4 regions of the Achromobacter sp. SX5 genome follow, and region 4 is predicted to be linked to each of the others. Evidence: predicted binding sites of a transcription regulator. Region 4 holds the regulator's gene; each other region holds the start of a gene.
The links. Region 4 encodes LexA, which represses DNA repair genes until DNA is damaged. Its sites were predicted from a motif close to ACTGTATNNNNATACAGT; they were not measured.
Positions count from the first base shown of each region.

Region 1: imuA (translesion DNA synthesis-associated protein ImuA) is a predicted target of LexA. The motif match lies at 3,393-3,410, and genes of this name have one in related genera.
Region 2: AC1M14_RS08655 (ATP-dependent helicase) is a predicted target of LexA. The motif match lies at 2,162-2,179, and genes of this name have one in related genera.
Region 3: AC1M14_RS19455 (PA0069 family radical SAM protein) is a predicted target of LexA. The motif match lies at 2,368-2,385, and genes of this name have one in related genera.

Region 1 covers NZ_CM160041.1:2,537,259-2,544,370, forward strand. Annotated here, with positions in the region: gene AC1M14_RS12040 (error-prone DNA polymerase) at 1-1,245, opposite strand, end outside; gene AC1M14_RS12045 (Y-family DNA polymerase) at 1,254-2,723, opposite strand; gene imuA (translesion DNA synthesis-associated protein ImuA) at 2,653-3,357, opposite strand; gene AC1M14_RS12055 (addiction module antidote protein) at 3,524-3,826, shown strand; gene AC1M14_RS12060 (amino acid permease) at 3,823-5,358, opposite strand; gene ypfH (esterase) at 5,494-6,198, shown strand; gene AC1M14_RS12070 (efflux transporter outer membrane subunit) at 6,199-7,112, opposite strand, start outside.
Region 2 covers NZ_CM160041.1:1,825,948-1,833,059, forward strand. Annotated here, with positions in the region: gene pdxR (MocR-like pyridoxine biosynthesis transcription factor PdxR) at 1-1,255, shown strand, start outside; gene AC1M14_RS08650 (DUF72 domain-containing protein) at 1,238-2,137, opposite strand; gene AC1M14_RS08655 (ATP-dependent helicase) at 2,248-4,338, shown strand; gene AC1M14_RS08660 (magnesium and cobalt transport protein CorA) at 4,392-5,396, shown strand; gene AC1M14_RS08665 (thermonuclease family protein) at 5,677-6,309, shown strand; gene AC1M14_RS08670 (ABC transporter substrate-binding protein) at 6,383-7,112, shown strand, end outside.
Region 3 covers NZ_CM160041.1:4,137,299-4,144,410, forward strand. Annotated here, with positions in the region: gene AC1M14_RS19445 (DMT family transporter) at 1-505, shown strand, start outside; gene AC1M14_RS19450 (hypothetical protein) at 519-956, opposite strand; gene AC1M14_RS19455 (PA0069 family radical SAM protein) at 1,029-2,360, opposite strand; gene AC1M14_RS19460 (sulfate adenylyltransferase subunit 1) at 2,575-3,873, opposite strand; gene cysD (sulfate adenylyltransferase subunit CysD) at 3,889-4,797, opposite strand; gene AC1M14_RS19470 (phosphoadenylyl-sulfate reductase) at 4,838-5,578, opposite strand; gene AC1M14_RS19475 (sulfate/molybdate ABC transporter ATP-binding protein) at 5,575-6,639, opposite strand; gene cysW (sulfate ABC transporter permease subunit CysW) at 6,666-7,112, opposite strand, start outside.
Region 4 covers NZ_CM160041.1:2,258,658-2,265,769, reverse strand. Annotated here, with positions in the region: gene uvrB (excinuclease ABC subunit UvrB) at 1-485, opposite strand, end outside; gene AC1M14_RS10765 (amino acid aminotransferase) at 561-1,760, shown strand; gene lexA (transcriptional repressor LexA) at 1,900-2,550, shown strand; gene lon (endopeptidase La) at 2,612-5,059, opposite strand; gene clpX (ATP-dependent Clp protease ATP-binding subunit ClpX) at 5,315-6,613, opposite strand; gene clpP (ATP-dependent Clp endopeptidase proteolytic subunit ClpP) at 6,716-7,112, opposite strand, start outside.

The DNA of each region.
Region 1 (7,112 bases), 280 kb from region 4:
GTACTGGATGACTTCTTCGCGGCGCTGGTGTTCGAAGTCCACGTCGATGTCGGGCGGCTCGTTGCGCTCCTTGCTGATGAAGCGCTCGAACAGGCTGTTGCCGCGCGCGGGATCGACCTCGGTGATGCCCAGGCAGTAGCAGACCGCGGAGTTGGCCGCCGAGCCGCGGCCCTGGCACAGAATGCCCTGGTTGCGGGCGTACTGGACGATGTCGTAGACGGTCAGGAAATAGGCTTCGTAGCGCAGCTCGGCGATCAGGCTCAGTTCTTTCTCGATCTGCGCGGCCACTTCCGGCGGCACCCCGCCGGGAAAGCGGCGCACGGCCCCGGCCTGCGTTTCCTGGCGCAGGTAGGTGGCCGGCGTGTGCCCGCGCGGCACGATCTCGTCCGGATATTCGTAGCGCAGCTGCTCCAGCGAAAACGCGCAGCGGCGGGCCACCACCAGCGTCTGGGCCAGCGCCTGGGGCTGATAGAGATTGGCCAGGCGCATGCGCGTGCGCAGGTGCTGCTCGGCGTTGCCGGACAGTTCATAGCCGCACTGGGACACCGGCTGGCGGGTGCGGATGCCGGTCAGCGTGTCGTGCAGCGGCTTGCGCGAGCGCACGTGCATCTGCACCTGGCCCAGCGCCACCACGGGCAGCTGCGCGGCCTGCGCCGCCTGTTCCACCGCGGCGCGGTGCAGGTCGTCGCGGCAACGGTGGAGCAGGCTCAACCCGACCCAGGCGCGCTGGCCGAAGGCGCGCGCCAGCCAGCGCGCCTGCTGCGTCATGCGCTCGGCGTCGAGGCCGTAGGCGGGGCTGAGGATGGCCAGGCATTCGGGCATGTGGCGCAGATGGGCGTAGCCCGAGGGCGGATGGGTCAGGTCTTCCGGAGCCAGCCGGTATTCGCCCTTGGGGGCGCGGGTGCGCGCCAGGGTGATGAGTTCGGACAGGTTTCCATAGCCCTCGCGGGTCTGGGCCAGCAGGGTCAGGCCCAGCGGCGCGGCGTCGGGCGCGGCGCGCAACTGGAAGGTGGCGCCGATCAGCAGCGGCAGGTTGCGGGCCTTGGCCTCCACGTGGGCGCGGACCGCGCCCGCCAGCGAGCACTCGTCGGTGATGGCCAGCGCCGCGTAGCCCAGCTCGGCGGCGCGGGTGACCAGCTCTTCCGGATGCGAGGCGCCTTGCAGGAAGGAGAAGTTGGACTGGCATTGCAGCTCGGCGTAGCCAGGCAGGCCGGCCGCAACGGCCTCGGGGAGATCGTGTTCCATCTGGACTCTCAGGCGTAGAGCCCGTGCAGGAACCAGCGGGCGTGCTCGGCGTCGCGCTCGCGGTAGATCCAGTAGCGCGCGGCGGCCTCGTCCTCGGCGACGAAGTAGTCGCGCACGGTCAGGTCCGGGTCCCACCAGCCGCTTTCGATGCGCTCGGGGCCGCGCATCAGGCGCAGTGCATGGCCGCCGTACTGCGGACGGTGGCCGGACAGCTTCAGGGGCAGCGGCGGGTCCAGCAGCCAGAACGGCCGGTCCAGCAGCTCGGGCAGCGGGGCGGGACGGGGCGCGGGGGCCAGCGCATCGCCCCAGGCGTTGGCGGCCTCGGGGCGATGGTCGGGCACGGGACAGGCGTGGCGCACCTGGCTGCGGCCCAGCCGCGCCGCCAGCAGGTCCAGCAGCCTGGCGTGGTCGGCGGCGGTGCCGCCGGGTTCGGGAAACAGCGTGGCGCTGGCGGCGGGCTGCTCCTGCGTGTCCGGCGCCAGCAGCGCGACGGCGATCACCGGCGCCTGCAGCGTGTAGCGGGCCAGTTTTTCGCGCAGCAGGCCGAGGATCTGCTGCGCCTGCCAGACCGGCTGCGCCAGGGCCAGCTCCACCTCGGCGGGCGGCCGGGCATGGCGGCCGCGCTCGTGTTCCAGGCTGAGCACCACGCGCCGCACCGCGAGCCGGCGCGCGCTCAGCCAGCCGGCCAGTTGCTCGGCCAGGCGGCGCGCCACCGCCAGCACGGCGTCGGTGTGCTCCACGTAGTCCATGAGTTCGATGCGCCGCTCGAACCGGGGCGGCGGTTCGATCCAGCGGTAGAGTTCGGGCGCCTGGCCATAGGCCGCGTCCAGCGCCTGCAGCAGTTCGGGCGCGCTGCGCCGCTGCAGGCCGGCGCGCGGCAGGGCGCGCAGGTCCGCCAGGCTGTGGCAGCCGATGTCGTCCAGCCAGTCGCGGCGGGCCTGGGCCTGCGGCAGCAGCGCCAGGGGCAGGGCGTCCAGCCGCCGGACCAGCGTGGGCAGCGTCAGCACGCGCCGGGGCGCGCGCCGGCCGGGACGGCGCGCCAGCAGCCAGGCGCCCATGGCGGTGGGGGCCATGCCCAGCGTGACGCGCAGGTCCAGCGCGCGCAGCGTGGCGGCCACCCGGCGGCTCAGGGCGCGCGGGCCGCGGAAGAACATCAGGCTGGCGCCCACGTTCAGCAGCACCGTGTCGTCGCCCGCCAGCGCGACTTCGGGCGTGTATTGCAGCAGGGCCAGCGCCGCGCCCTGCAGGGTTTCGGCCTCGGCCAGCGGATCGCGCGCCAGCAGTTCGACCTGGGGCGCGATGGCGGCGGCGCCGGCGCGGCGCATGCCGGGCCGCACGCCGGCCTGGCGGGCGGCGGGCGTCAGGGCGGCGACGCGTTCCTGGTCCAGGACCGCGAACGCCGGCCCCTCATGCGGCCAGTGCGGGCGTATGGCGTCCAGCGGCAGGCAGCGCAGGCAGGCGGCGATCCAGAGGCGCATGGCGGGAAGGAGAAGTCGAGGCGGCGCCGGGCTCCAGGCCGATATACAGCGGCGTGTCGCAGGCCGGCCCGCGGCGCTTGAGTATCTGCACCGACAGCCCGCCCGGCGCGGGCGCCAGCGCCAGCCGCAAGGGCGCGGGCGTGGCGTTGCGGGCCGCCTCGGCGGGACGCAGGGCGACGAACAGCAGGTCGCTGGCCTGGGCGGCCAGGTGCAGGCGGCGCAGGGACTCGGGCCGCACCCGGGGCAGCCAGCAGATCAGGGCCCCGCAGCTGCCGTTCTTCAGGATCTGCTCGGCGGCCCAGAGCGCATCGGCGGGCTTCTCGGGGGCCACCCACAACAGCTGGCGCGGGTCCAGCCGCCAGCTCATCCAGCTGGCGATATGCGGCGCGTGCGGCGGCTGCACCAGCGCGATGGCGCGGCGGGTTTCCAGCTGCGCCAGGGCCGGACGCAGCAGGCGGATTTCGCCGACGCCGGGATGCGGCGCCAGCAGCTCGATCAGCGAACCCAGCGGCCAGCCGCCATCCGGCAGCTCGGCCGACAGCGCCGCATGCCCGGTGGGCAGGCAGCGGGCGGCGCCCTGAGCCAGTTGGGTGGCGCGCCATAGCGCGGGATGGATGCGTTCCGGGGACTGCATGGCAACACGTAGGAAAGGTCTGAGAACCAATTATAGCTGTATGAATATACAGTAGTCGTCGTGGGCAGACCATCTACATTTTGCTGTGTGGCGGCGACAAGAAATCCCAATCGCGGGATATTGCAATAGCCAAGAGCTTATGGGCCGAACTTAAACGGAGTGCAACATGACAAAGCTGCGTGATTTCGATCCGGCGAACTATCTGACCGATGACGAGACGATTGCCCACTATCTGGCAGATGCGATTCAGGATGCCGATCCGGATGCTTTTCTTCAAGCGCTGGGCGATGTGGCCCGCGCGCGCGGGATTGGCACGATAGCTGAGGAGTCGGGATTGGCCCGCACCAATCTTTATCGCGTCCTCGCTCCTGGGGCCAATCCAAGCTACCGCACGCTGCGCCGCGTGATGGACACGTTGGGCGTATCCTTCACGGCGGTATCCAAAACCAGGGATACGGTACCCGCCTAACCGCGAACGTCGGCAGCAGCGGGCCGGGCGCTCGGCGCGCCGGTTTCGCGGGCCAGGTCCACGCCGTAGAAGCGCATGTCCTGGTACCGGATCCAGCGCGATCCGCGCAGCAGCCGGTGGCCCAGCCACAGGGCCAGGAACAGCGGAATCGCCAGGTAAGTAGAGATTACGCCGATCCAGTCGATGCGTTCTTCCAGAAAAGCCTGGTAGTTCTGGCCCAGCGTGACCAGCAGGCACAGCACGAAGGCCAGCAGCGGGCCGAAGGGGAACAGGCCGGCCTTGTAGGGCAGGTCGGCGGTGTCGTAGCCGTGCCTGACATAGCCCTGCCGGAAACGGTAGTGGCTGACCGCGATGCTCAGCCACACGATGAATTCCGTCATGCCCGCGAAGTTAAGCAGCCAGATATAGACCGCCTTGGGGCTGTAGACCAGGCTGAACAGGCACAGGCAGGCCAGCAGCGCGGTCGCCAGCAATGCGTACAGCGGCACGCCGCTGCGGGTCAGGCGCATGAAAAGGGCGGGGGCCTGGCCTTCGCGCGCCATGTTGAACAGCATCCGCGTGGCCGCGTACATGCCGGAATTGCCCGCCGACAGCACCGAGGTCAGGATGACGGCGTTCATCACCGTGGCCGCCGACAGCAGCCCGGCATGCTGGAATACCAGGGTGAAGGGGCTGACCGCGATGTCCTCGACCTCGTTGCGCAGCAGCTGCGGATCGGTATAGGGCAGCAGCAGGCCGATGATGAGAATGGCCAGCACGTAGAACAGCAGGATGCGCCAGAACACGTGATTGATGGCGCGCGGCACGTTGCGCCGCGGGTTCTCGGATTCACCGGCCGCCACGGCCACCAGTTCGGTGCCCTGGAAAGAATAGGCCACCACCATGGCCACGCCGACCCAGGTGGCCGCGTTGCCCACGAAAGGCGCGTCGCCCACCGTCCAGTTTTGCAGCCCCACCGCGGGGCCGCCGTGGATGATGCCCACCAGCATCGCCAGCCCCACGCCGATGAAGCACAGCACCGCGGCCACCTTGATGATGGCGAACCAGTACTCGGCCTCGCCGAAGCTGCGCGCCGAGAACGCGTTCAGCCCGAAGGTCAGCGCCAGGAACGCCACGCTCCAGATCCATCCCGGGGTGTCGGGGAACCAGTACGCCATGACGAGCTGCGCGGCCACCACGTCCACCGCCACCACCGTGGCCCAGCTGACCCAGAAATTCCATCCCAGCGCGAAGCCGAAGCCCGGGTCCACGTAGCGCGAGGCGTAGGTGCAGAAAGAGCCCGAGACCGGCATGAAGGTCGCCAGTTCGCCCAGGCTGGTCATGATGAAATACACCATCAGCCCGATCGCCAGGTAGACCAGCAGCGCGCCGCCGGGGCCGGCCTGCGCGATGGCCGCGCCAGAGGCGACGAACAGGCCGGTGCCTATGGCCCCGCCTAGCGCTATCATCGTGAGGTGGCGCGCCTTGAGCACGCGGTGCAGCTGATTCTGGCCGGCCGGCGTCGCGCCGGCTTCTGTTGTGGATGTTTGCATTGCTGGGTGGGTGATGGCCGCGCACGCGGGCCACATATCTGGGGTGTCGGACTTTCAGGGACACCGGGCCGCGCATTTTACAATGCGGCAATAGGGGGCTGCCTGAGCGGCCCCAGGCCCGTACGGAGCAGTCTCATGGCGTCTTCCAGTTCTATCGAATTCCTTCCCGATCCGGGCGTCGACGTGCGCCAGCTTTTCATCCTGCTGCATGGCGTGGGCGGCTCGCCCGACAATCTGCAGCCGCTGGCCCAGGCCGTGCGCGCGGCGTTTCCGGCGGCGGCCGTGCTGATCCCCGAGGGCTTCGAGCCCTTCGACGGCGGCGGCGCGGGCCGCCAATGGTTCTCGGTGCGCGGCGTGACCGAGGAAAACCGCCCCGAACGCGTGGCGCGGGCCCTGCCGCCCCTGGAGGCCTATGTGCGCCAGGCGCAGGCCCGTTTCGGCCTGCTGCAGTCCGACACGGCGCTGGCGGGGTTCTCGCAAGGCGCCATCATGGCGCTGGAGCTGGTCCAGGCCCACGACGGCATGGCCGGCCGCGTCCTGGCCTTTTCCGGCCGCTACGCCCAGCTGCCGCGCTCCGCGCCGCAATACACCACGCTGCACCTGCTGCACGGGGCCGACGATCCGGTCATGGACGTGGCCCACATCCAGGCCGCCCAGGCGCGCCTGACCGAACTGCACGGCGATTCCACCATCGACGTGGCCACCCACGTGGGCCACGAACTGCATCCCGCCCTGATCGAGCGCGCCATCATGCGCCTGCAGACCTGCGTGCCGCTGCGCAGCTGGGAGGCGGCGCTGGGCCTGAACCAGACGCCGCCGGACGGCAGCACGGTGCACTGATTACTTCTCCCAGCCCCCGCCCAGCGCCAGGAACAGCGCGATCTGGTCGTTGCTGAGTTCGGCCTGCGAGGCCGCCAGCGCGCTTTCGTTGGTGGCCAGCGTGCGTTCGGCGTCCAGCACGGTCAGGTAGTCGGTCTTGCCCAGGCGGAACAACTGGCTGGCCTGGGAGGCGGCCTCGGCGCTCTGGTCGCGCGCGGCGCGCAGGGCGCTGTCGCGGTCGAGCTGGCGGGCGTAGACCACCAGCGCGCTTTCGGTTTCGCGCAGCGCGTTGAGCACGGTGGCGTCGAAGCGCGCGGCGGCGGCCTTGGTGCCGGCCTGGGCCTGGGCGATGCGGGCCTGCGCGGCGCCGGTGTTGGGGATGGTCCAGGAGATCAGGGGGCCGACGCTCCAGCTGAAGGTGCCGCGGTCTCCGAACATGGTGGCGGGGCCGCCCGAGGCGGCCGACAGGCCCAGCGTGATCTTGGGGTAGAGGTCCGCGGTGGCCACGCCGATGCGCGCGGTCGCGGCGGCCAGCGCGCGCTCGGCCTGGCGGATGTCGGGACGGCGGCGCAGCAGTTCGGCGCCGTCTCCCACCGGTATGGTGTCGGCCAGCCGGGGAGGCTCGGCGCATTGCAGCAGGGCGGGCGTGATTTCCGCGGGCGTCTGGCCGGTCAGCGCCGCCAGGCGGTAGAGCGCGGTGCGCTGCTGGGCCTCGAACGGCGGCAGGTTGGCCCGCAGCTGCTGCAGCTGGCTGCGCGCGCGCGTCACGTCCAGCACGGTGCCGCGGCCGGCCTGCTGCAACCGCTGCACCGCGTCCAGCGATTCCTGCTGCACTTTCACCGAATGCCGGGCCGAAGCCAGCTGCATGCCGGCCGAACAGACGGTGGCGTAGGCCCGGGCGGTTTCGGCGGCCACGGTGACGCGGGTGGCGTCGT
Region 2 (7,112 bases), 430 kb from region 4:
CCTGGCCAGCGGCCGGCGCCGCCGCCAGCCGCCGCCGGCCGCGCCGCGCCCGGCGCTGTCGGCGCGCGGCGCGGCCATCGTCGACGGCGCCTCGGCCTCGCCCTACCAGTGGGGCGCGTTCATGCCCGGCGTGCCCGACCTGGCCGAGTTCCCGCACAAGAAGTTCGGCCGCATCATGAGCGGCCTGTGGCGCAATCCCACGCCCGACCTGCTGACCTACTCGTACGGCGGCGGCCTGCCGGCGCTGCGCGAGGCGCTGGCGCAGCATCTGGCGCTGACGCGCTCCATCGACTGCGACCCCGAGCAGATCCTGATCACCGAGGGACTGCACCAGGCCATCGACCTGACCACCCGCATCCTGGGCGAGGCCGGCGAAACCGCCTGGGTCGAGGACCCCGGCTACTGGGGCGCGCGCACCGTGCTGCAGGCCAACGGCCTGCGCACGCTGCACCTGCCGGTGGACGAGGAGGGCATGCGGCTGCCGGAATCGCCCGTCGAGCCGCCGCGCTTCATTTTCGTCACGCCTTCGCATCAGTATCCGCTGGGCCCGGTCATGTCGCTGGCGCGCCGCCGCCAGCTGCTGGCCGTGGCGCGCGCCAGCGGCAGCTGGATCATCGAAGACGACTACGACAGCGAATTCCGCTTCTCCGGCCGGCCCATCGCCTCGCTGCTGGGGCTGGAGCCGGACGCGCCCGTGATCTACATGGGCACCTTCAGCAAGACGCTGTATCCGGGCTTGCGCGTGGGCTACCTGGTGCTGCCCAAGGCCTTGACCGCGGCGTTCCAGGCCGCGCACGCCGAGCTGTACCGCGAAGGCCATCTGATGACGCACGCGGCGCTGGCCACCTTCATCGCCGACGGCCATTACGCCGCCCACATCCGTCGTATGCGCATGCTGTACGGACGCCGCCGCGCCATGCTGGTCAATCTGATCGAAAGGCGGCTGGGGCCGCAGTGGCTGCACCGCGACGCCAGCATGGCCGGCCTGCACCTGGTGCTGACGCTGCCGCCGGACATGGACGACCGGCGCGTGGTGGAAGTGGCGCACGGCAAAGGCGTGCTGACGCGCGCGCTGTCGCGCTACTACGTCAACGACGAGGCGCGCCGGCCCGGCCTGCTGCTGGGCTACGCCTGCGTGCCCGACCACGAGATCGCGCGCAAATTCGAAGTGCTGCTGGAAAGCCTGGCGGAAGTGGCGCACGCGCCCGCCGCCCGGCGCGGCGCCAAGGCCGCCGCGCTACGGCCGTCGCCCTAACGCGGCGGCGAAGGCGGCGGCGTTGCGCATGCCCTGGTCCTCGAAATTGGTATTGAAGACGGCGTGCGCCTGCGCGCTCTGCGCCGCCAGCCGCGCAAAGCGTTCGGCCAGCTCCGCCAGTTCCTGCTCCGTGTACTCGTACTGGAAGCGTCCCGACGAGGCCGCGCCCGATGCGTTCCAGGTCGCCGCGTTGCGTCCGTGCAGCCGCAGCAGCGCGAGTTCCGGATGGGTGCAGGCCCAGACCGCGGGCACCGTGTTGGCGTAGCCCTGGGGCGCGTCCACCACCGTGTGCGCCACGCCCAGCTCGCGCTCGAACGCCAGCGTGGCCTCGGTGGCCGCGGGCGTGGCGAACCAGCTTGCGTGGCGGAACTCCACCGACACCAGGTGTTCTTCCATGCGCCGCGCGCAGTCGCCGACCCGCGCCATGCCGCGCGCATCGCGCCGCACCCAGGGCGGAAACTGGAAATGCACCGCGCCCAGCTTGCCGGGCAGGCGCAGCGGCTCCAGCGCCAGCTGGAAGCGGCGCCAGAGCTCGTCGCGCAGGTCGGACGGCATCTGGTCGTGGTAGATGAGCGGCTCGGGCCAGTCGGCCAGTTCGCGCCGGATGTCGGCGGGCAGCGCCGAAAGCGGCGTCTGGTGCCCGGTGAACAGCCGGAAGGCCTTGATGTTGAAGACGAATCCGTCGGGCGTGCGCTGGTCCCACAGATAGGCGTTTTGCGCCGTGGGCATGGCGTAATAGCTGGAATCGACCTCGGCCATGCCGAAGCGCGAGGCGTAATGGCGCAGCCGCGCCTCGGCGCTGCGGGCCTCGGGCGGATAGAACCGGCCGCAGGCCAGCAGCGTGGGGTCGGTCCAGGAAGCGGTGCCGGTCAGGAGGCGCACGGAATCAGACGGAATCCAAAAAATTCTGTATAAATATACAGTGCCAATCCCGAGCCGGGCAATGTCCCGGCGCCTTGCCTGCCGAGGCCGCCGCCGGCGGCCCCCGTTCCATGTCCGACCCCAACAGCCTGCCGTCTCCGTCCGCCTCCGAACGCCCCGATCCCCTGGCCGATCTCAATCCCGCCCAGCGCGAAGCCGCCGAATTCGGCGCGGCCGCGCCGCTGCTGGTGATCGCGGGCGCCGGCTCGGGCAAGACCAACACGCTGGCGCACCGCGTCGCCCACCTGATCCTCAATGGCGCGGACCCGCAGCGCATGCTGCTGCTGACGTTCTCGCGCCGCGCGGCGCTGGAGATGGAGCGGCGCGTGGGCACGGTGCTGCAGCGGGCGATGAACCTGCGCTCCACGCAGCAGCCGCCGTCGCTGCCGTGGGCCGGCACCTTCCACGCGATCGGCGCGCGGCTGCTGCGCGATTGCGCGCAGCGCATCGGCCTGGCCGAAACCTTCACCATCCATGACCGCGGCGACGCCGAGGACCTCATGGGCATGGTGCGCCACGAACTCGGGCTGTCGGCCACCAAGTCGCGCTTTCCGCTCAAGGGCACCTGCCTGGCGATCTATTCGCGGGTGGTCAACAGCCAGACGCCCGTGGCCGACGTGCTCAAGACCGCCTTCCCGTGGTGCGCGCAATGGGAGGACGAACTCAAGAACCTGTTTCGCGCCTACGTCGCGGCCAAGCAGGACCAGCAGGTGCTGGACTACGACGACCTGCTGCTCTACTGGGCCGAGATGATGGGCGACCCCGGCATCGCGGCCGACCTGGGGGCGCGCTTCGACCACGTGCTGGTCGACGAGTACCAGGACACCAACCGCCTGCAGGCGGCCATCCTGCTGGCCCTGAAGCCCGACGGGCGCGGCCTGACCGTGGTGGGCGACGACGCCCAGGCCATTTATTCGTTCCGCGCGGCCACCGTGCGCAACATCCTGGACTTCCCCGCGCAGTTTCCCGAGCCGGCGCGCGTCATCACGCTGGAGCGCAACTACCGCTCCACCCAGCCCATCCTGAACGCGTCCAACGCGGTCATCGGCCAGGCCACGGAACGCTATGCCAAGGATCTCTGGACCGACCGCCAGTCGTCGCAGCTGCCCGAGCTGGTGACGGTCAGCGACGAGGCCGGCCAGGCGCGCTGGGTCGCCGACCAGGTGCTGGCCCAGCGCGAGGGCGGCGCCACGCTCAAGTCGCAGGCCGCGCTGTTTCGCACCTCCAGCCACAGCGCCGCGCTGGAACTGGAGCTGACCCGCCGCAGCATCCCTTACGTGAAGTTCGGCGGGCTGCGCTTTCTGGAGGCCGCGCACGTCAAGGACCTGCTCTCGCTGCTGCGCTGGGCCGAGAATCCGCGCGGACGCATGGCCGGCTTTCGCGTGGCGCAGCTGCTGCCGGGCATCGGCCCGGCCACCGCGGCCAGGCTGATGGACGCCATGTCGGCCTCGCCGCAGCCGCTGCAGGCGCTGCGCGAATTCAAGCCGGGCGCGGCGGCCCAGGAGGAATGGCGCGGCTTCGCCGACACCTACGCCGCGCTGTGCGATTCCGGCCTGAAGTGGCCGGCCGACGCCGACCTGGCCCTGCGCTGGTACGGCAGTCAGCTGGAGCGGCTGTACGACGACGCCCGGGTGCGCCGCGCCGATCTCGACCAGCTGCTGCGCATCGCCTCGGGCTATCCGTCGCGCGAGCGCTTCCTGACCGAGCTGACCCTGGACCCGCCGGACGCCACCAGCGACGAATCCGGCGCGCCGCTGCGCGACGAGGACTACATGATCCTGTCCACCATCCATTCGGCCAAGGGCCAGGAATGGAAGGCGGTCTATGTGCTGAACGTGGTGGACGGCTGCATCCCGTCCGACATGAGCACCGGCACGGCCGAAGAGATCGAGGAAGAGCGCCGCCTGCTGTACGTGGCCATGACGCGCGCCCGCGAGCGCCTGCAGCTCATCGTGCCGCAGCGCTTCTACGTGCACCAGCAGACCGGCATGGGCGACCGCCACGTCTACGGCTCGCGCACGCGCTACATCTCGAATGCGATGCTGCCGCTGTTCGAGCATCTGCCCAAGCCCCCGCCGCTGCCCGAAGGGCGCGGCGCGTCGCCGCAGCCGCAGGCGCCAAGCGTGGACGTGGCCCGGCGGGTGCGAAATCTGTTCTCGTAGAAAGGGCTATCATCGCCCGATACCGGCACGGGTCGCATAGTCCGAGGGTGTTTATGTCTACTGAAGAACTCGCCGCCGACGCGGCGAAACGCGAAGTCGTCGCGTCGATCGCCTACGTGAACGGGCGGCGCGAACGCGAGGTTCCCATCGACGAGGTCGGGCAGTACGTCAGGCAGGGCCACGGCATGCTGTGGATAGGCCTGCGCAATCCCGGCCCGGAACTGCTGGGCAGGATCGCGAGCGAACTCGGCGCCTGCGACAAGAACCAGGAAGAAATGCTGGAGGCCCATCGCCGGCCCAAGATCATCGACTACGGCAACATGATCCTGATCGTGGCCATCACGGTGGAGGTCGAGGCCGAGCGGCCGATCTTCGGCGAAACCCAGTTCCTCATCGGCGACGGTTTCCTGGTCACGGTGCGGCGCGGCGCCACCGCCGGCCACAGCGCGCTGCGCGAACGGCTGGAAGCCGCGCCCGACCTGCTCAAGCGCGGCAGCGACTATGTGGCTTCCGAGCTGCTGGACTGGCTGGTCGACCGCTACGTGGCGGCGGCCGGCAAGATCGAGGCGGTGGTGGAGGGCGCCGAGCAGAAGCTGCTGATCCGCGGCGCCAAGGACTCCGACATCCGCAGGCTGTACCGGCAGCGCCGCGACCTGCTGCGCATCCACACGGTGGTCTCGCCGCTGGCCGAGATATGCCGCCGCCTGGCGCGCGTGGAGATGTCGGCCGTGGACGAGCACGCCCGCCCGTATTTCGGCGAGGTCGCCGACCGCGTGCTGCGGGTGGACGAGCTGTTCAACGCCTTGCGCGAATCGCTGGCGTTCGCGTTCGAAGCCAGCCTCATGATCGGCCAGGCGGCGCAGAACGACACCACCCGCAAGCTGGCCTCCTGGGCCGCCATCCTGGCGGTGCCCACCGCCATCGCCGGCATCTACGGCATGAACTTCGAGTTCATGCCCGAACTCAAATCGCCCTGGGGCTATCCCGTCACGCTAGGCGTGATCGCGAGCGTCTGTTCGGTGCTGTACTGGCGGTTCCGGAAGTCGGGGTGGTTGTAGGATGGGTGCAGCGCGAGAGTTCTTGAGCAAGGACCCGAATATGGAGCGCGCGTAACCCATCAGGCGGCGCCAGCCGCCGGTTTTCGTGGCAAGAGACAAATAATCAGCATGCGACGAAAGGCGGCGGCTGGCGCCGCCTGATGGGTTTCGCGCGCTGAGCGTCTGCGTCCTTGCTCAAAAACTCTCGCGCTGCACCCATCCTACGCCACCCCACCCGCAGCCACCCCGCCCCCCCTCCTTATGGCAAACTTCCTGCGTTTTCCATTCTGGAGCCCTGCCGGTGCGTGGCAATCCTTATTTTCGCGGCGGCGGCAAGCTGGCCGCCGTGGTCGTCGCCCTTATCCTTGCGGCGGCGGCGGCCGTGGTCGATTGGCTGCAGCCTTCCGGGCGGCAGGAGCCGCAGCCGGCGCCGCCGGCGCAGGGCCGGGCGGACGGGGTGCCTGCCGGCAGCTATACGTTGACGGGCATGATCGTCAATGTCGCCGACGGCGACACCGTCACGCTGCGGGCGCCGGACGGGCAGCGCAAGATCCGCATGGACAGCATCGACGCGCCCGAGGAAGGGCATGGCGCCGAACAGCCCGGCCAGCCCTATGCCGAGGCCGCGCGCAAGCATCTGGCCGGCCTGGTGGCGGGCAAGACGCTGACCGCCCAGTGCTATGAAAAAGACCAGTACGGCCGCGACGTGTGCGCGCTGATGCTGGAGAACGGGCAGTCGGCCAACCGCGCCCAGGTCGAGGCCGGCTACGCCTGGGCCTACACGGCGCGCCGCGGCGACTACCTGCGCGACCAGGCCATGCCGGCGCTGCAGCGCCAGGCCAAGGCGGCCGGGCGCGGCCTGTGGGCGCAGCCGGGCGCCGTGCAGCCCTGGAAATGGCGCTACGACTGCTGGCGGCAGCGCCAGTGCGGCTGAGCGCGGCGCGGCCCTATGGGTCCGGGCCCGTGTTTGCTATCCTCTGTCGCAACGATTCGAAGGGAAGGTTTCCATGGGTGCATTGAAGCGGCTCTGGGCGATGGCCTTGCTGTTGTCGCTGGCGTTGGCGGGCTGCTCGCGGGAAAGCCCCATCAACAGCCCCTATCCGGCCGGCGCCGAAGGCCAGAACACGCTTTATTCGGCCTTCGTCAAGCGCTCGCCCAAGTACCTGGACCCGGCCAGCTCCTATTCCGGCGACGAAACCCCCTATACCTACAACATCTACGAGACGCTTTACGGCTACCACTATCTGAAGCGGCCCTACGAACTGGTGCCGCGCGCGGCGGCCTCGATCGACCCGCCGGTCTACCTGGACGCCCAGGGCAACACGCTGCCGGCCGACGCGCCGGGCCAGCAGATCGCCGAGAGCGTGTACGACATCAAGCTGCGCCCCGGCTCGCGCTACGCGCCGCATCCGGCCTTCGCGCGCAAGGCCGACGGCGGTTATGAATACTTTCCGCTGGCGCCGGGCGAACTCGAAGGCAAGTACTACATTCCCGATTTCCCGCGCACCGGCACGCGCGAGCTGACCGCCGACGACTATGTCTACGGCCTGCGGCGCCTGGCCAGCCCGCGCGTGGTGTCGCCGATCTCCGCGCTGATGGCCGAGCACATCGTGGGCCTGAAAGAATACGGCGAGCGCCTGCGCCAGCGCGACCAGGCGCTGCGGCGCGACGCGCCGGGCGGCGCCGGCGCGCCGCCCTGGCTGGACCTGCGCGAGCCCGACGGCTTCACCGGCGTGC
Region 3 (7,112 bases), 1.9 Mb from region 4:
CGCCGGCATGCTGTGCGTGGTGATCGGCGTGCTGCTGATCGCCACCCAGGGCCGGCTGGCCATCTTCAAGCAGGCCCAGGCCTGGATCGGCGTGCGCTGGGGCATGGTGATCGGCCTTTTCATCGCGGCCTATACCGTGGTGGACGCCTACGGCGTAAAGGTGCTGCTGATCAGCCCGGTGCTGTTCGACTGGTTCACCTGCGTGACCCGCACGGCCATGATGACGCCCCACATGCTGAGCCGCCGGGCCCAGGCCTGGGATTCCATGCGCGGCCATTGGCACCTGGCGCTGGCGGTGGGCCTGCTGTCGCCGCTGGGCTACATCCTGGTGCTGTACGCCTTGCGCAACGGCGCGCCGCTGAGCCTGGTGGCGCCTGCGCGGGAAATGTCCATGATGCTGGGCACCCTGGCGGGCATGTTCCTGCTGCGCGAAAAAGTCGGGCCGGGCCGCCTGGCCGGCTGTTTGTCCATACTGGTGGGCGTGGTGCTGCTGGGTTCCACCTGAGCCGCCGGGCCGGTCAGAAGCCGGCGGCCGCGCCCAGCCACATCAGCCCGGGAATGATGGCGCCCCAGGCCAGCACCATGATCACGTCCACCACCATCTGCTTGCGGGTGACCCGCGCCGTGACGGGCTCGACCGTGGCGTTGCCCAGGCTGTGATCGCGCGCGGCCGGGGCTGCGGCGGGACGGCCGACGGGCGTGGGGGCCGCGGCAGGCGCGGCCGGCGGCGTCTGCACGCCCGCTTCGGCCGGCGCCGGCGGGAACGGCCAGCGAGCCGGCATGGAACCGGGGCGCGCACGCCGGCGCGCGCCGCCTTCCGACAGGGACGCGTCCCAGGGCGAGGCCAGGCCCGCCAGCCGGGCGCAGACCATGCGGGCGCGCTGCGCGCCACGGCGCAGCGGATTCAGCGAGACGGCAAGCTCGTCCGGCAGGACGGAAATATCGGCGGTGTTCATGTGAACTCCTTGAAAAGACGATCCAGCGCCTGGGCAGGCGCCCGGGCAACCCTCCGCGGCGACAGCCCGCGGTCAATCGAACAATGACAACTGGCCTGCGGCCGCGGGCGATACGTGACGGGGCGAACCGCGACGGGGCGATACGTGGGAAACGGGGACCCCTGAAGACGCTTGCGCGCCAGCCGGGGATAGAGGGAAATCTGCGCCCGCCTGCGCGCCGGCCGGGCGCAGGAAGCGGCTGCAATCCAGGGCCAGCCGGTGCCGGTTCAGGCCCAGCTTGCGCGTGGCGACGGCGAAACGCTGGCGCAGCAGGTCGGCCCAGACGCCGGTTCCGCGCATGCGCGAACCGAAATTGGGATCGTTGCGGCGGCCGTTGCGCAGGTCTTCGACGCGGTGCAGCACACGCTGGGCGCGGTCGGGAAAATGGACGTTGAGCCAGTCCTCGAACAGGGTCTTGACCTCCCACGGCAGGCGCAGGACGGTGTAGCTGGCGTAATGGGCGCCGGCCGCCTTGGACTCCTGGAGGATGTGCTCCATGGATTCGTCGTTGATGAACGGAATGACCGGCGCCACCAGCACCCCCACGGGCACGCCGGCGTCGGTCAGGCTGCGCACGGCCTCCAGGCGGCGCCAGGGCGCGGCGGCGCGGGGCTCCAGCGTGCGGGCCATGGCGGCGTCCAGCGTGGTGATGCTCATGTAGACCACCACCAGTTTTTGTTCGGCCAGGGCCGCCAGCAGGTCCAGGTCGCGGGCGACCAGGCCGTTCTTGGTGACGATGGTGAGCGGATGCCGGGTTTCCAGCATGAGTTCGAGCAGGCCGCGCGTCAGGCGCCACTCGCGCTCGATGGGCTGGTACGGATCGGTGGCCGACCCGATATTGATGGGCGACGGCTTGTAACCGGGGCGGCTGAGTTCGGCGCGCAGGGCCTGGACCGCATTGGCCTTGGCCACCAGCCGGGTTTCGAAATCCAGCCCGGGCGAATAGCCCAGGTAGGAATGCGTGGGCCGGGCGTAGCAATACACGCAGCCGTGCTCGCAGCCCCGGTAGGGGTTGATCGCGGCGTCGAAGGGAATGTCGGGCGAATCGTTGCGCGACAGCATCTTGCGGGCCTGTTCCGCCGTGACCGTGGTCTTGGGCGCGGCCGGCGCATGGCGCGTGTCGGGCAGGATGGGGATGACCCGGGAAGGCGCTTCCGTGGAGGCTGCGTCGGAATAATTATCGGGGACAGTGTCTACGAAATCGGCCGGTAATCCGGAGGCGGACCAGCCGTCGTCGACCTGCACGCGGTCATCGCGCTGAAAGCGATGCCGAACATTAGTAACCGCACCCCGACCGCGCAAGGCGGCGGGGGCGGCAGCCGGGGACCCAGAACCGGCGGGAAAAGAATGATCGGTGCGTGCCATGAAAACTACTGTACAAAAACACAGTGGTTTTGACAAGCACCAAAAGCCTTTTCGTAAGACAACCCCACTTTACCGCAAGACGCCCGCGCCGGGAGGACAAATCGATTTCATCAGGCGATATCGCCCGCAAACCCGCGCCAATGCTAGGTTTAGCACAAAAACAACAGCGCGGATCTGGGCCGTGGGGCCGCCGCCGGGCGGCCGCTCCCGCCGCCTAACGCAGCATGCCCGCCGCAGCGGTCTGGTGCGTGGCTTCGTCGATCAGGATGAACGCCCCGGTCGCCGGCACGTCGGCATAACGGTCGACCGCCAGCGCGTCGCGCGTGGTGAAGCTGACCCTGCCGATATCGTTCATGCGCAGCGTGCCTTCGGTGTTCTCCACTTCCTGCAGCTCATGGATATCGCGATGCGACAGCACCGCGCGGATCTTCGCCGACGTCAGCCGCGTGCCCGACTTCAGCAGATACTTGCGCGCCGGGTTCAAGGCCTGCGCGTCGAGCCAGCACAGCTCGGCCTCGAACTCGCGCGCAACCGTGGCGGGCGCCGCGGCGTGCACGATGACGTCGCCGCGCGACACGTCCACGTCACGGTCCAGCACCAGCGTGATCGAATCGCCGGCCACCGCCTCGTCAAGCAGGCGGTCGAAGGCGCGCAGCTCGCGCACCCTGGCCGTCACGCCCGAAGGCTGCACCGCGATCTCGTCGCCCGGGCGCAGCACGCCGCTGGCCACGCGGCCGGCGTAGCCGCGGAAGTCTTCCTTGCGGTCGCCGTCATGGCGCGCGACCCATTGCACCGGCAGGCGCAGCGGCGCAGCGCGCCCGTCGGCCGCCAGGTCCAGCGATTCCAGCAGCGCCAGCAGGGGCTGCCCTTCGTACCATGGCGTGTTGGCAGACAGCGTGACCACGTTGTCGCCGTTGAGCGCCGACAGCGGCAGCGCGTCGAAATGCGCGATGCCCAGCTTGGCGGCCAGCGCCGCATAGGCATCGCGGATGCGTTCGAATACGGCGCGATCCCAGTCCACCAGGTCCATCTTGTTGACCGCCACCACGATGTGGCGGATGCCCAGCAGGCGCGCGATGGTGCTGTGGCGCTTGGTCTGCGGCAGCAGCTGGCCGTCGGCCGCGCGGGTGGCGTCGATCAGGATCACGGCCACGTCCGCCGTCGATGCCCCGGTCACCATGTTGCGCGTGTACTGCTCGTGGCCCGGCGCGTCGGCGATGATGAATTTGCGGGTCGGCGTGGAGAAATAGCGGTAGGCCACGTCGATGGTGATGCCCTGCTCGCGCTCGGCCTCCAGGCCGTCGGTCAGCAGCGAGAAGTCGATGCCGTCGCCCGCCACGCGCTTGTGCTTGGCGCGCGAGATCGCGTCGAGCTGGTCGGCGAACACGCCCTTGCTGTCGTACAGCAGGCGGCCGATCAGGGTGGACTTGCCGTCGTCCACCGACCCGGCGGTGATCAGGCGCAGCACGCCCGCGTCGGCGCCAAAAAGAAAGGATTCGTTCAGTGCGTTCATGTGCGTCCTTTGCGATCAGAAATAGCCTTCCTTCTTGCGGCGCTCCATCGAGGCCTCGGAAGTCTGGTCGTCCATGCGGGTGGCGCCGCGCTCGGTGATGTCGGTCACCGCGGTCTCGGCGATGATGGCCAGCGGGTCCGCGGCCTCGGAAGCCACCGGGCAGGTGCAGGAGATATCGCCCACGGTGCGAAAGCGCACCGGCAGGCGCTCGACCTGCTCGCCTTCCTGCGGCGGCGTCAGCCGCGTGACCGGCACCAAGAGGCCCTTGCGGCGCACCACTTCGCGCTCGTGGCTGTAATAGATGGAAGGCAGCGCCAGCCGTTCGCGCTGGATGTACTGCCAGACGTCCAGCTCGGTCCAGTTCGAGATCGGGAACACGCGCATGTTCTCGCCGCGGTGCACGCGGGTGTTGAACAGGTTCCACAGCTCGGGACGCTGGGCCTTGGGGTCCCATTGGCCGAATTCGTCACGGAACGAAAAAATGCGTTCCTTGGCGCGCGCCTTCTCCTCGTCGCGCCGCGCCCCGCCGATGCAGGCGTCGAAGCCGAATTCCTCGATCGCCTCCAGCAGCGTCACGGCCTGCGCCGCGTTGCGCGAATCGGTCTCGCGGCGCAGCACCACGCTGCCGCGCGCGATCGAGTCCTCCACGCTGCGCACGATCAGGGTCTCGCCCAGCTCGGCCGCGCGCGCGTCGCGGAAAGCGATCACCTCGTCGAAGTTGTGTCCGGTGTCGATATGCATCAGGGGAAACGGAAAGCGGCCGGGCCGGAAGGCCTTTTCCGCCAGGCGCAGCAGCACCACGGAATCCTTGCCGCCCGAAAACAGCAGCACCGGCTTTTCGCTTTCCGCGGCGACCTCGCGCAGGATGAATATCGCTTCCGATTCCAGCCAATCCAGGTGGCTGCGTTGGATGACGGCAGACATGACTACTCCACTAAAACAGATTTCGAATTCAGGGGCGGCGTCATTCGGCGCGCGCCACGACGGAGATGACCCGGTTGCCCGCATGCAGGCCGCATTCCTTGGAGTCCGATGACTCCCACCACCAGCGCCCGGCGCGCAGGTCCTCGCCCGGCCGCACGGCGCGCGTACAGGGCTCGCAGCCGATGGACGGGTAGCCCTGGTCGTGCAGCGGGTTATAGGGAATGCCGAAAGCGCGGATGAGGGACCAGACCTCCTCCTCGCTCCACTCGGCCAGCGGGTTGAACTTGTAGAGGCCGAAGGTCTCGTCGCGCTCTTCCAGCGGCAGTTCGCCGCGGGTGGTGGACTGCGCGCGCCGCTGCCCCGTGATCCAGGCGCCGCGCCCGGCCAGCGCGCGCTTGAGCGGTTCGACCTTGCGGATGCCGCAACAGGCTTTGCGCAGTTCCACGCTCTCGTAGAACGCATAGGCGCCGTGCTCGGCCACGTGCCGCGCCACGGCCTCGGCGTCGGGACGGTACACGGTCACCTCGCGTCCGTAGCGCTCGCGCACCGCGTCCAGCACGCCCAGCGTTTGGGCATGCAGCCGGCCCGTGTCCAGCGTAAAGACTTCCAGGTCCGAGCCGGCGGCGTACAGCGCGTGCGTCAGCACCATGTCCTCGGCGGCCAGCGACGAAGCCAGCGCCGCATCGGGGTAGCGGCGCCGGATGTCGGCCAGGGTCAGGTTCAGTTCGCGCCAGCGCGCGGCCAGCCCGTCTTCCAGTTGGGGAAAAAATTCAGTCGTCATGCCGGCACCGCAAAAATGCGCGCCCGCCGCGGACGCGCCAGAAGGATTTCGCCGTCGCGCAGGCCCAGCTCGCGGTATCGCGACTCGGGCACCTCGGCCTCGATCAGCGCCGCCGAGTCCTCGCGCGCCAGTTCCAGGTAGGCGCTGGGCCCGGCCAGATAGGCGTGCGACAGGCGCACCGCGATGCCCTCGGCGCCTGCGCGGTAGCGTTCGATGTCGAATTCGTGCGGCCGCACGTAGGCGGTGGCGCGCTGACTTTCGGCCTGGGCCAGTTCGGGCGCGGGCAGCGACAGGCCGGCGCCGCTCCAGACCCCGCGCGTGGCCACGCCCTGCAGCGAATTCACGTCTCCCAGAAAGCCATACACGAACGGCGTGGCCGGCGCTTCCCAGACCTCGCGCGGCGTGCCCACCTGTTCGATGCGGCCGGCGTTCATCAGCACCACGCGGTCGGACACCTCCAGCGCTTCTTCCTGGTCATGGGTCACGAACACGCTGGCCACGTGCAGCTCGTCGTGCAGCCGCCGCAGCCAGCGCCGCAGTTCCTTGCGCACCTTGGCGTCCAGCGCGCCGAAAGGTTCGTCCAGCAGCAGCACCCTGGGCTCCACGGCCAGCGCGCGGGCCAGCGCGATGCGCTGGCGCTGGCCGCCGGACAGCTGCGCCGGATAGCGGTCGGCCAGCCAGTCCAGCTGCACCAGGCCCAGCAGGTCGTGCACCTTGCGCCGGATCTGGTCCTCGGGCGGGCGCTGCGACCGGTGCTTGACGCGCAGCCCGAAAGCCACGTTCTCGAACACCGTCATGTGCTTGAAGAGCGCGTAGTGCTGGAACACGAAACCGACCTGGCGGCGGCGCACGTCCACCGCCGTGGCGTCCTCGCCCGCGAACAGCACGCAGCCGGCGTCGGCCGACTCCAGCCCCGCGATGATGCGCAGCAGCGTCGTCTTGCCGCAGCCCGAAGGCCCCAGCAGCGCCACCAGCTCGCCCGTCTCGATGTGCAGCGATACGTCGTTCAAGGCGCGGAATTCGCCGAAGCGCTTGGACAGGTTGCGGACTTCGATACTCATTCTGGTCTCCGTGTGGGCCGCCAGTCTCAGGCGGCGGCCGGCTGGATGGGGGCCGTCTGGCCGGGATGCTCGGCCGGCTGGTCGGCGGGCTGCAGCAGGCGCGCATTGCGCCACTCGACCAGGTTCTTGGCCACCAGCGTCACCAGCGCTAGCAAGGCCAGCAGCGAGGCCACCGCGAACGCCGCCGCGTACTGGTATTCGTTGTACAGAATCTCGACGTGCAGGGTCATGGTGTTGGTCAGCCCCCGGATCTGCCCGGACACCACCGACACCGCGCCGAACTCGCCCATGGCGCGCGCGTTGCACAGGATGGCGCCATACAGCAGGCCCCATTTGATGTTCGGCAGCGTCACGCGCCAGAAGATCTGCCAGCCGCTGGCGCCCAGCGTCAGCGCGGCCTGTTCTTCCTCGCTGCCCTGCGCCTGCATCAGCGGTATCAGCTCGCGCGCGACGAACGGAAAGGTCACGAACAG
Region 4 (7,112 bases):
AGCAGGCTCTTGGTGGCCGACAGCCGCATCTGCTCGATGTGCTCGTTGATGGAGGAGTCTTTCTCGATGAACAGGTCGCGCGTCGGCACGTAGGCCTCGGGCTGGTAGTAGTCGTAGTACGAGACGAAGTACTCGACCGCGTTCTTCGGGAAGAACTCGCGCATCTCGGCGTAGAGCTGCGCGGCCAGCGTCTTGTTGGGGGCCAGCACCAGCGCGGGCCGGCCCAGGCGCGCGATGACGTTGGCCATGGTGTAGGTCTTGCCCGAACCGGTCACGCCCAGGAGCGTCTGGAACATCAGGCCGTCTTCGACGCCCTGGACCAGGCCGTCGATGGCGGCGGGCTGGTCGCCGGCCGGCGGATATGGCTGGTACAGGTGAAACGGGCTGCCCGGAAAGTCGATGAAGCCGCCGCCGGCAACGGCTGGCACGCCATCGTCCCCGGCGACGACGGCTTCCACGCTCGGGTCTATTGTGGGCTTAGGCATGCTAGACTCTTCCAGGGTAAACCCCCCATTATCCACAGCACCCCGGACTGCGTCCACCCACCTCATCAGACTCCCATGAGCACCCTTTTCGATTCCGTCGAACTCGCGCCGCGCGACCCCATTCTTGGCCTGAACGAACAATACAACGCCGACACGCGTCCCGGTAAAGTCAATCTGGGCGTGGGCGTGTACTACGACGACGAGGGCCGCATCCCCCTGCTGGGCGCGGTGCGCAAGGCTGAAACCGCCCGCATCGAGGCCGCCGCGGCCCGCGGCTACCTGCCGATCGAAGGTATCGCCGGGTACAACGCCGGCGCGCAGGCCCTGCTGCTGGGCAAGGATTCCGCGCTGGCCGCCGCCGGCCGCGTGCTGACCACCCAGGCCCTGGGCGGCACGGGCGCGCTGAAGATCGGCGCCGACTTCCTGCGCCAGCTGCTGCCCTCTTCCAAGGTCCTGATCAGCAACCCGAGCTGGGAAAACCACCGCGCGCTGTTCGAGCGCGCCGGTTTCGAAGTCGGCACCTACGCCTACTACGACGCCGCCACCCGCGGCCTGGACTTCGACGCCATGCTGGCCGACCTGAAGGCCGCTCCGGCCAAGACCGTGGTCGTGCTGCACGCCTGCTGCCACAACCCCACCGGCGTGGACCCCACCATGGACCAGTGGAAGCAGATCGCCGCCGTGGTCAAGGAAAACAATCTGGTGCCGTTCCTGGACATCGCCTACCAGGGCTTCGGCGACGGCCTGACGGAAGACGCCGCGGTCGTGCGCATGTTCGCCGACCTGGACCTGACCATGTTCATCAGCTCCTCGTTCTCGAAGTCGTTCTCGCTGTACGGCGAGCGCGTCGGCGCGCTGACGGTCGTGGCCGGCAGCAAGGACGAAGCCGCCCGCGTGCTGAGCCAGCTCAAGCGCGTGATCCGCACCAACTACTCCAACCCGCCCACCCACGGCGGCACGGTGGTGTCCACGGTGCTGAACACGCCCGAACTGTTCGCCATGTGGGAACAGGAACTGGCCGGCATGCGCGACCGCATCCGCCTGATGCGCAAGCAGCTGGTCGAGAAGATCCAGGAACACGGCGGCAAGCAGGACTTCAGCTTCGTGCTGCGCCAGCGCGGCATGTTCTCGTACTCGGGCCTGACCGCCGCCCAGGTGGACCGCCTGCGCGAAGAGCATGGCGTCTACGCCGTGTCCAGCGGCCGCATCTGCGTGGCCGCGCTCAACAGCGGCAACATCGACAAGGTCGCCAAGAGCATCGCCGCGGTGCTGTAAACGGCCCGCCATCCGGCCTCAAACGGGACCCGCGGGTCCCGTTTTTTATGGACGCCCGCCCACGGCTTGCTTTTTTGCGCTGCGTCCCCCAGAATGGCCGCTGTATATATGTACAGTCCGCCAGCAACGGATCATCGCCATGGCCAGCAAACTCACCGATCGCCAACAGCAAATCCTGGATCTCATCAGGCAAACCGTCGCGCGCACGGGTTTTCCGCCCACACGCGCCGAGATCGCGCAGGCCCTGGGTTTCCGCTCGCCCAACGCAGCCGAAGACCACCTCAAGGCGCTGGCGCGCAAGGGGGCCATCGAGCTCACCGCGGGCGCCTCGCGCGGCATCCGCCTGAAGGACGCCGCCGGCGCGCCCGCGCAGGCATCCCTGCCCATGCCCGCCCTGGCGCAGCTCTTGCTGCCGCTGGTGGGCCGCGTGGCCGCCGGCAGCCCCATCCTGGCGGCCGAACACGTCGAACGCGAGGTCGGCGTGGACCCCAACCTGTTCGCCCAGGCGCCCGACTACCTGCTGAAGGTGCGCGGCATGAGCATGCGCGACGCCGGCATCCTCGAAGGCGACCTGCTCGCCGTCAAAAAAGCGTCCGAGGCCCGCAACGGCCAGATCGTGGTGGCCCGCCTCGGCGACGACGTCACGGTCAAGCGCCTGCAGCGCCAGAACGGCCATATCGAGCTCCTGCCCGAAAATCCGGACTTCCAGACCATCGTGGTCGGGGCCGACCAGGATTTCGCGCTGGAAGGCATCGCGGTGGGGCTGATTCGTACGCACGCGCTGCATTGAGCCTGCGCGCAGGCATAAAGAAACCCGCCTAGGCGGGTTTCTGTTTGGGCGGCCGAACCGGTCAGTGCTTGAGCACCGGATCGGTCGAGCCTTCGGCGGGCTTGGCCACCAGGGGCTCCTTGACCGCTTCTTCCTCGGCCAGGGGCTCGGGCAGGCGTTCCAGCGCCAGCTCCAGCACCTTGTCGATCCAGCGCACCGGCACGATCTCGAGGTGGTTCTTGACGTTGTCCGGAATCTCCGCCAGGTCCTTGACGTTTTCTTCCGGGATCAGAACCATCTTGATCCCGCCGCGGTGGGCGGCCAGCAGCTTTTCCTTCAGGCCGCCGATGGGCAGCACTTCGCCGCGCAGCGTGATCTCGCCGGTCATGGCGACGTCGGCGCGCACCGGGATGCGCGACAGGGCCGACACCATGGCCGTGGTGATCGCGATACCGGCGGACGGGCCGTCCTTGGGCGTCGCGCCTTCCGGCACGTGCACGTGCATATCGTGCTTCTCGAACACGCTGTCGGCAAAGCCCAGGCGGCGGGCGCGCGAGCGCACCACCGTGCGGGCCGCCTCGACCGATTCCTTCATCACGTCGCCCAGCGAACCGGTGCGTTGGATGACGCCCTTGCCGGGCATGTCGGCGACTTCGATCGTCAGCAGGTCGCCGCCGACTTCGGTCCACGCCAGGCCGGTGACCTGGCCGATTTGGTTTTCCTTCTCGGCCATGCCGAAGGCGTAGCGGCGCACGCCCAGGTATTCGTTCAGGTTCTCACCCGTCACGTTGACCGGCTTGACCTCGGGCGTCTTGCCCTCGGCCTTGGCGCGGTCGGCCTGGGTCAGCAGCTGCTTGATGACCTTGCGGCAGATCTTGCCCACTTCGCGTTCGAGCGCACGCACGCCGGCTTCGCGGGTGTAGTAGCGCACGATGTCGCGCAGCGCGCTGTCGTCGACGGTCAGCTCGCTATCCTTGACGCCGTTGTTCTTCATCAGCTTGGGCAGCAGATGGTCGCGGGCGATGTGGATCTTTTCTTCCTCGGTGTAGCCCGACAGGCGGATCACTTCCATCCGGTCCAGCAGGGCCGGCGGAATGTTCAGCGTGTTGCTGGTGGCCACGAACATGACGTCGGACAGGTCGAAGTCGACTTCGATGTAGTGGTCCTGGAATGTGTGGTTCTGTTCCGGGTCCAGCACTTCGAGCAGGGCCGACGAGGGGTCGCCGCGGAAATCCATGCCCAGCTTGTCGATTTCATCGAGCAGGAACAGCGGATTGCGCACGCCCACCTTGGACATGTTCTGGACGATCTTGCCCGGCATGGAGCCGATGTACGTGCGGCGGTGGCCGCGGATCTCGGCTTCGTCGCGCACGCCGCCCAGCGCCATGCGCACGAACTTGCGGTTCGTGGCCTTGGCGATGGACTGCCCCAGCGAGGTCTTGCCCACGCCCGGAGGGCCGACCAGACACAGGATCGGCGCCTTCACCTTGTCCACGCGCTGCTGCACGGCAAGGTATTCCAGGATGCGTTCCTTGACCTTCTCCAGGCCATAGTGGTCGTTGTCCAGCACCGCCTCGGCGTTGCTGATGGAATTGTTGATCTTGCTCTTTTTCTTCCAGGGAAGATTGATGAGCGTATCGATGTAGTTGCGCACCACGGTGGCTTCGGCCGACATGGGCGACATGAGCTTGAGCTTCTTGAGCTCGGCATCGGCCTTCTTGCGCGCCTCTTTGGGCATGTGCGCGGCGATGATCTTCTTTTCGAGCTCTTCGATGTCCGCGCCCTCTTCGCCCTCGCCCAACTCCTTCTGAATGGCCTTGACCTGCTCATTCAGGTAGTAGTCGCGCTGGCTCTTTTCCATCTGCTTCTTCACGCGGCCGCGAATCCGCTTCTCGACCTGGAGGATGTCGATTTCGGTTTCGAGCTGCGTGAGCAGGCCTTCGAGGCGCTCGGAGGTGCCGACGATCTCGAGCATTTTCTGCTTCTGCTCGAGTTTCAGCGGAAGATGCGCGGCGATCGTGTCGGCCAGGCGCCCGGCATCGTCGATGCCGGCCAGCGAGGTCAGGATCTCCGGGGGGATCTTCTTGTTCAGTTTTACGTACTGCTCGAACTGGGCGACGATCGCGCGGCGCAGGGCCTCGGTTTCGGAGCCCTGCATGGCGTCGGGTTCGATCGGCGACACCTGGCAGGTGAAGTGCGAATCGGCGTCTTCGATGCTGTTGATGCGGGCGCGCTGGGTGCCCTCGACCAGCACCTTGACGGTGCCGTCGGGCAGCTTGAGCATTTGCAGGATGCCGGCGACGCAGCCGATCTCGTAGACGTCTTCGGGCGTGGGATCATCCTTGCCGGCGGATTTCTGGGCCACCAGCATGATGCTTTTGCCCGCTTCCATCGCAACCTCGAGCGCGCGGATCGAGCGCGGACGGCCGACGAACAGCGGGATGACCATGTGCGGGAACACCACCACGTCGCGCAGTGGGAGCAGGGGCAGGTCGATCGGGTCGGAAGGCAGGGTCTGGCTGGCAGACATAGGAGGTTCCTCGGTATGACTCGGCGTATCGGGGACGGTTGGCCCGATTTTCGGACCAAGCACGTCAGTTACGTCTGTTATGGGAACAATAGCCGAAAATTCAAGATCTCGGCGCCTCGATAGCCCAAAGGTTAAAAAAACCCCGCGGGGGCACCTTCAGTATGCAGGGGACAGGGCCGGGAGAAAAGCGGATTTCCCCCGACGGTACGCCTGGAGACAAAAAAACCCGTTACGAGAACGGGCTTTTTTGAAATATCAGGCCGCGGCGTCCCTGACTTCTCCCCGCTCCGGCTTGTCCGTCGCGGCGGCTTCGTCGGCGTAGATCAGCAAGGGCTTGCCGTCTCCGTCGATGGCGCCTTCGTCCAGCACCACGCGCTTGACGTTGCCCTGGGAAGGCAGGTCGTACATGGTGTCGAGCAGGGCCTGCTCGATGATGGAGCGCAGGCCGCGGGCGCCGGTCTTGCGGCGCAGCGCCTTGCGGGCGATCGCCTTGAGGGCGGCGGGCCGCACGTCGAGCTCGGCGCCTTCCATGGCGAACAGCTTCTGGAACTGCTTGAGCAGGGCGTTCTTGGGCTCGGTGAGGATCTGCACCAGCGCGGCCTCGTCCAGCTCGTCCAGCGTGGCGACCACCGGCAGGCGGCCGACCAGCTCGGGGATGAGGCCGAACTTGATCAGGTCTTCCGGCTCGACTTCGGAGAACAGCTCGCCCACGCCGCGTTCGGACTTGGCGCGCACCGAGGCCGAGAAGCCGATGCCCGATTTCTCGGTACGGTCGCGGATGACCTTTTCCAGCCCGTCGAAGGCGCCGCCGACGATGAACAGGATGTTGGTCGTGTCGACCTGGACGAAGTCCTGGTTGGGGTGCTTGCGCCCGCCCTGCGGCGGCACCGAGGCGACCGTGCCTTCGATCAGCTTGAGCAGGGCCTGCTGCACGCCCTCGCCCGACACGTCGCGGGTGATGGACGGGTTGTCCGACTTGCGCGAGATCTTGTCGATTTCATCGATGTAGATGATGGCGCGCTGCGCCTTTTCCACTTCGTAGTTGCAGTTCTGCAGCAACTTCTGAATGATGTTCTCGACGTCTTCGCCCACGTAACCGGCTTCGGTCAGCGTGGTGGCGTCGGCCATGACGAAGGGCACGTTCAGCATGCGCGCCAGCGTCTGGGCCAGCAGCGTCTTGCCCGACCCGGTGGGGCCGATCAGCATGATGTTGCTCTTGGAGAGCTCGACCTCGTCGCCCTTGATCTCGCCGTGGCGGATGCGCTTGTAGTGGTTGTAGACCGCCACCGCCAGCATGCGCTTGGGCGAATTCTGCCCGATCACGTACTGGTCGAGGAAGGTCTTGATTTCAGCCGGAGTGGGCAGCTCGGAACGAATCGCCGCGCGCGCGGTGGCCTGCGCCTCTTCGCGGATGATGTCGTTGCACAGATCTATGCATTCATCGCAGATGAATACCGACGGACCCGCGATCAGCTTGCGGACTTCATGCTGGCTTTTATTGCAAAACGAGCAATGCAGCACTTTTGCGTCTGCCGATCCCTTTTTTTCAGGCATATTTCTTTCGTATCTCAGGTAAAGATGCGCCAGCCCAGCGAAGGTCTGGCGCATGCGCTTACTCAAATATGGTGGCAGCGGGTTCGAATATCAACCGGGAAGTCAGCCTTCCGTGCGGGAGCTCATTACCTTGTCCACCAGTCCATACGATACCGCATCTTCGGCCGACATGAAGTTGTCACGCTCCGTGTCTATGCCGATGCGCTCCATCGTCTGGCCGGTATTGTCGGCCAGGATGCGGTTCAGGCGCTCGCGCAGGTCCAGGATTTCGCGGGCCTGGATCTGGATGTCCGAGGCCTGCCCCTGGGCGCCGCCCGAGGGCTGGTGGATCATGATGCGGGAGTTGGGCAGCGTGAAACGCTTGCCCTTCTTGCCCGCCGCCAGCAGGAACGCGCCCATGCTGGCCGCCAGACCGGTGCACAGCGTGGACACGTCCGGCTTGACGAACTGCATCGTGTCGTAGATGGCCATGCCCGCGTACACCGACCCGCCGGGCGAG